2 linked regions of the Jeotgalibacillus aurantiacus genome follow. The protein of the gene in region 2 interacts with the protein of the main gene of each other region in a pairwise test. Links are inferred from orthologs where the notes say so. Each region holds a gene or a part of one and is shown on either strand. Other genes may lie near its edges. The genes, in order: H7968_RS03160 and recA.

Region 1 (3,284 bases), on a different replicon or contig from region 2:
GATTGGAAAATGTCAAAGTAGAAAATGCCCTGGTGAAACTTCACTCAAAACATCAGATCCAGTAAAATAAGCAACTTAAAGAAGTCAGGTAGAAATATCTGGCTTTTTTGAGCTATTCCAAGTGTGATGTCATTTGACATTATTTTAAAATATATGGTAAATTTACATAGTTCTTTATAAAGAACAACCTGAGTGCGAGGAGGGTTACCATGAAAGAAAAATGGCATTCGCTGCATCTGGAGAACTTGGACGTTTCATTGAAAATGAACTTTTTTGATTATGGTGGGGGAGATCATGGTGGAAAAGATGATGACTGTGAGGATGATGTATCCGGAGCGTCATCATAGAATGTAAATGAGCAAGAATCGGCTGAAGGGTATGCTCCTTCAGCTTTTTCTAACAAGAAGTGATCTGATATGTTTAAGCACGTTTCAACAATGGAGGAAGGAAAAATATTTAAAGATATCTGGGAGCATACAATTAATAAGAATCATTGGCTCGATGCCCCCTATCGTAAAGAGTCTATCCGTTATTTAATATATGATCGTAAATACAAAAAGCCCATTGGCACAGTTGAATTTACTCCTGCATCAATTATACCAATCGAAACCTTATCCAAGCGGTACAGAACAGACAATATTCAAATAGAGACATTATGGGAAGTGGATCGATTATCTCTATTACGAGATTATCAGAGAAAAGGTAAAATGACATATATTTTTATCAGATATTCCGTGAACACTATCAAACATACTTTCCGGAAGGCTATATCGGCTTAATGGAGAACAAATTTTTTCATCGTGCAAAACGATTTCTAGGAGAAGATTTAAAGGTAACAGGATCAACCTGGATGGTCCGACAACAAAACTGGTTCCTGTGTATTTCCCTGTCAGATCGGTAGCCGGTACTAAAAGAAATGTGTACCTTATAAAGATTTATTTTTATTCCTTAAACACACAATATAAAAAATTTATTCTCCACTGGTCAGGAGTTAAAAAAGCAAAAAAAACAGGTTGACATGTTCTTTATAAAGAACTAAAATAAAGAAGACACTTGAATTATTTTTTAAAACAAAAGTCCCTGTTCCTCGCATAGGGATCTTATTTTTACACTGCATGTTCTTTATAAAGAATAAAATGAATGAAGAGGGTGAACACAGTGAAAGGCAAAGGAGTAAGTTCCTATACGCCAGGATCCAGAGATATAAACTTAATGGAATATGTAAAAGTGATTAAGAAAAGGTTAATCCTCATTTTACTCTTAACAATTTTGTTAGGTGGAATGGCTTACTACTATAATAATTTGACTTATTCACCAATGTTTCAAACATCAACGAGGGTTATTTTGACGTCTCCTGATGTTCCTATGGAAACTTTAATGGTGATGTTAAAAGACCCTACAGTTATGACTCAGGTTGCTCTAGATATTGGAATTGAACGTTCTCCTCAGGCACTCGCTTCTCAGGTGACAGTTGAAAGATTAGAGGAATCTCAGGTTGTCAGTATAACAGTAGCAGATTCTGATCCTCAGATTGCTGCAGACATTGCCAATGCAACAGCTTTGAATTTCAAAGAAGAAGCAAGAAGCATTCTCGCGTATGAAGGCGTTCAACTACTTACAGAAGCAATGCCAAATTTTAATCCAGTTAATCCTTTGAGTAACCGATTCGTTTATTTGGCTGCAGCAGCGGGTCTTGCACTTGGAATCGGTTTAGCCTTCTTTCTGGATACGCTTGACCGCGCTATTAGAGTTGAGGAGGACGCTGAAGAATTCTTTGGTGTCCCGGTCATAGGATATGTACCGGATGCGAGAAAGAAAAAAGTGTTAAAGCAACCAAGAAAAAAAGCAGTCGAAATAAGGGGTGAGCAGATTGAAATTACGAAAAAGGCAGCAGACCACAGCTGATAAAAAACGAAGTGTTTACACTTATACACATCCTGACTCTGCGCTTGCTGATGAATTTCATACGATACGGACCAATATTAAATTTCTGATGACCGATCAGCCAATGAAAATATTTGTTCTTACTTCTTCAACCAAAGGGGAAGGAAAGTCTACAGCAGCGGTAAACCTGGCTACTTTATTATCTCAACAAAAAGAAAGAGTACTTCTCATTGATGCTAATTTGAGAAAGCCGGTCATTCACCAGTATTTTCATCTGGACAACCATCACGGCCTCACCACTGTCTTAAAATCCAGGCGGTCTCTAGCTGAAGTAATGCATAAAGGAGAAATCAGCAGGCTGGATATTCTCACAAGCGGACCGGACGAATATAATCCAGCTGAACTGTTAGGCAGTGAGCAGATGAAACAACTGCTTGATAAAGTCTCAAAAGAATATGATGCCATTATTATTGATGCCCCTAATGTACTTGATTACACAGAAACCCGGATTTTAACTAACCTTGCAGATGGCGTTCTGCTCGTTGTCAGAAGAGGAAAGGTTATCTTTCAGGATGCGCTGGAAGTCAAAAGGATTCTGAATCTGGCACATGCAAATGTGATAGGTGCCATTATGAATGAGCGATGAATTTTTTTGAATAAATTGTTCTTTATTAAGAATTATGTTGTAACGGAAGAAATAACAGTGATGTCTCCTGACTGTTATCAATGGAGGCACTCGATCATGCTGTGGGTTGAAACACACCTTAGACGCAAGTCGTCGTTGGCATGGAGTGAGGGTGGGTTAAATGCCCGATTTATTTCAATTTATAAATATAAAAATAGAAGGATAGTGTGATGATCCGGTCATTATCCTTCTATTTTTATGGACGGGAAAGGAGGAATAGTATGTCTTATAAACAGAGACTTTCACTGTTTATATTAGTTGATACGACCATTGTTTTAATGTCAGTATTCTTCAGTGGTTTTTTGGTGAATGCCAGTATTGAAGTGCTGACGGCACCTATCGTATTAACAGCTGTGGTTCTTGTAAGCGGTCACTTAATCTTTTCATTTCGTTACCATTTGTATAAGAAAGCTTGGGAATATGCCAGTATTGGTGAACTTTCTGCGATATGTAAAACTGTATTTTTTTCAGTCATTTTGGCTGGGGGGATACAGCAATTTGTGTTTCAGGAAATGTTTTTCAGAATGCTTGCAGTGACTTTGTTACTTCACTTGTTTTTTATCGGTGGTTCAAGGTTTGCTTGGAGATTGTTTCGTGATCGTGTCATTCGCCGACATGATGATAAAAAACGGACGTTAATCATCGGAGCAGGCTCAGCAGGTACAATGATCGCAAGACAGCTTATCCAAAGTCAGGACGGAGATATGCTCCCTGT
Region 2 (3,289 bases):
GGATCGAATCCGGAAAGGATAACAGCTTCCGGCGTATCATCGATAATTAAATCAATTCCAGTCAGGGTTTCTAGCGTTCTGATATTTCTTCCTTCCCGACCTATGATGCGACCTTTCATCTCATCATTAGGCAGGTTTACGACAGAAACAGTTGTTTCGGCAACATGGTCAGCTGCACAACGCTGGATAGCGAGTGAAAGCAGTTCCCGTGCTTTCTTTTCAGACTCTTCCTTTGCACGGTGTTCCTGCTCTTTAACCATGATTGCAATGTCCTGTGAAAGTTCTTTTTCCACCTGATCAAGAATAATTGCTTTTGCTTCTTCCCGGGTTAATCCGGATACCCGCTCAAGCTCGAGATCCTGTTGACGAACCATCTCCTCCACTTTGCTTTCCATCTCTTCAATATGTTGTTGTCGTTCATGTAAAGACTGCTCTTTACGCTCCTGCATTGATTCACGTTTGTTTAGAGAGTCGTCTTTACGGTCAAGATTTTCTTCCCGCTGTAACAGGCGGTTTTCCTGTTTTTGAAGCTCATTTCTTCGTTCACGAAGTTCCGCTTCCATTTCTGATCGAAGCTTATGATTTTCATCCTTCGCTTCCAGCAGTGCTTCTTTCTTTAGTGCCTCTGCTTCCCTTTTTCCATTTTCAAGAATTTGTTCCACAGTGCCTTTTGCACCGCCAACTTTAGCATCCATCATGAATTTGTGAATCAAATACCCAACAATCACACCGACGATAATGCCAGCCAAAATGAAGGTGATTTCGATTGGTTCCATCGTATTCACCTCCTCTTGCTATTAAAATGTTTCAATCTTGCCTTTTTGGGCTAATAATAAAATTTCGTATCAGTCCGGGGCAATTTACTTATCAATTAAAAAAATTGAAAAATATACAATGTTAATTTTAAGTCTGTGAAAATACATTGTCAAGTAGGCTGGCAGAAACTTCCCTTCTATAATTATGTATATACCAAAAAAGCAAAGAGCTTTTCTTTGCTTTTCTGGTTATTTTCACCTATTAATCCTCAAGCAGGCTCAGGTTATCCTCTTCTGTTTCAGGTGGTGCTGTTTTTACTTCATCCATGCCGTGGTGCTCACGGATCTTCAGCATGATTTCCTGGCGAAGCTCAGGATTTTCCTTCAGGAACTGCTTTGAATTCTCACGGCCCTGACCAAGACGGTCTCCATTGTAGGAATACCATGACCCACTCTTTTGGATGATATCCGCGTCGGCACCAAGGTCAATGATTTCACCCTCTTTTGAAATTCCTTCACCGTACATAATATCCACTTCGGCTGTTCGGAAAGGAGGTGCTACCTTATTTTTCACGACTTTAATCCGTGTTTTATTCCCTACCATATCGTTACCCTGCTTCAACGTTTCTGCACGGCGCACATCCAGTCTTACAGATGAATAGAATTTAAGGGCACGGCCACCAGGAGTCGTTTCAGGGCTCCCGAACATAACACCAACCTTTTCACGAATCTGATTAATGAAAATAGCAATTGTATTTGACTTGCTGATGGCACCTGACAGCTTTCTGAGCGCCTGAGACATAAGTCGGGCCTGAAGACCGACATGGGAGTCTCCCATTTCCCCCTCGATTTCCGCTTTAGGAACAAGTGCTGCAACTGAGTCAATAATAATAATTTCAACTGCTCCGCTTCGAACAAGTGCTTCAGCAATTTCAAGTGCCTGTTCACCTGTATCCGGCTGTGACAGAAGCAGCTCATCTATGTTAACGCCGAGCTTTGAAGCGTAGACAGGGTCCAGCGCATGTTCAGCATCAATGAATGCTGCCTGTCCGCCATTTGCCTGTACTTCAGCAATCGCATGAAGGGCAACCGTGGTTTTACCTGAGCTTTCAGGGCCGTATATTTCAATCACGCGGCCACGTGGATATCCGCCAACTCCAAGCGCTGCATCAAGGGCGATTGAGCCGCTGGAAACCGTGGAAATTTTGCGGTCTGTCTGTTCCCCTAGCTTCATAATGGAACCTTTACCGAATTGCTTTTCTATTTGTTTAAGAGCCATATCAAGTGCTGCCTGACGATCACTCACATTAATTCCTCCTTTAATATAAACACCGTAACCGGTGTCTCATAACCTAACTATACTATACTCTTTATTTGGAAGAATAACAAGCAAAAAGCGAACATTTATTCGCTTTTTTTATTTACATCATTTTCAATTTGAATCGGCGTTTTATAAACTTTATAAAAAGAAATACCGTATGAACAGCAATAAATGATCGATGTTCATACGGTAATTATTTATCTATTGATAAAACGGATCAGTTCAAATAATCCATGCTTAACAGCTCTAATTCTTTTAAAATTCCGCTCGCCCTGAAGATGCAGCTGCTTTGAGTTCAGTCTGCCGTCACGGCTGGCTAAACTGATCCACACTGTCCCTTCCTCTTTCCCTTCAAAAGGTCCGGGTCCTGCAACACCGGTAAAACCGATTCCAATATCTGCATCAAAAAGACTCATAACATGAACTGCCATTTCCTCTGCACATTGCTGACTGACGGTACCATGAGATGATATAGTCTCCGCTGATACTTTCAGAACAGACTGTTTGGCGTCAGGGCTATAGACAACAGCCGATCCTTTTAATGAGCTGCTGATCCCTGCAACAGTCGCTAACTCAGAGGCAAACAAACCAGCAGTCAGACTTTCTGCCGAAGCGATTGACAAATTTTTATGTTTTAACAGTGCCGCCACTTTGCTTTTCAGCGACTCATCGTCATAACCATAAATATGTTTGCCGCAAGGTCTGTTGCGTATGATCTCTTCAAGCTGGTTTACAAGTGCTTCAGCTTTTTCCCTGGTCTCTTCAGCAGCCGTCAGACGTAGTGTGACCTCCCCGTCTGAAGCAAGTGGTGCTACGGTTGGGTTTGTCCCACTCATCAGATCCTCAACCATGGTCTCAAGCTCTGCTTCTCCTATACCAAAAAATCTTAAAACCCTTGAATAAATCGTTTGACTGTTTGATCTCTTTCGCAGCAAATAAGGAAGTAACTGATCAGTCAGCATTGGCTTCATTTCTCTCGGCGGCCCCGGAAGAAGGACCATCGTTGACTGTCCTTCGTCAATGACCATGCCGGGAGCCATGCCATGATGATTAAATAGAACCGCGCTTCCTTCTATCACAAGGGCTTGCTTACGATTATTGTCAGTCATTTCTCTCCCGGCTGATTTAAAATACTGTTCAATATAGTCAAGAGAAGACTGATCATAGACAAGCTTCCTATTAAGAATGGATGCAACTGTTTCCTTAGTTAAAT

The links.
Region 1: the proteins of recA (region 2) and H7968_RS03160 interact in binary tests that used the Bacillus subtilis proteins (3 or more experiments, as listed by UniProt). The link is inferred for Jeotgalibacillus aurantiacus from one-to-one orthologs.

The regions. Positions count from the first base shown.
Region 1 is NZ_JACNMS010000001.1:670,774-674,057, reverse strand. The notes cover bases 71-3,022. They hold H7968_RS03160 (YveK family protein), read left to right. Parts: upstream 71-1,140; coding sequence 1,141-1,905; downstream 1,906-3,022. Other genes in these bases: H7968_RS03150 (nucleoside-diphosphate sugar epimerase/dehydratase), read left to right, coding at 2,791-3,022; H7968_RS03155 (CpsD/CapB family tyrosine-protein kinase), read left to right, coding at 1,871-2,530; H7968_RS03165 (hypothetical protein), read left to right, coding at 417-779; H7968_RS03170 (hypothetical protein), read left to right, coding at 210-347. Also shown: H7968_RS03175 (right-handed parallel beta-helix repeat-containing protein), read left to right, coding at 1-65; more of H7968_RS03150, read left to right, coding at 3,023-3,284. UniProt on the Bacillus subtilis protein: Required for YwqD kinase activity. May bring YwqD and its substrates into contact. Probably involved in the regulation of capsular polysaccharide biosynthesis.
Region 2 is NZ_JACNMS010000002.1:435,759-439,047, forward strand. Bases 40-2,996 are described here. They hold recA (recombinase RecA), read right to left. Parts: upstream 2,062-2,996; coding sequence 1,018-2,061; downstream 40-1,017. Other genes in these bases: rny (ribonuclease Y), read right to left, coding at 40-776; H7968_RS07005 (competence/damage-inducible protein A), read right to left, coding at 2,274-2,996. In the rest of the region: more of rny, read right to left, coding at 1-39; more of H7968_RS07005, read right to left, coding at 2,997-3,289. UniProt on the Bacillus subtilis protein: Multifunctional protein involved in homologous recombination, DNA repair and competence.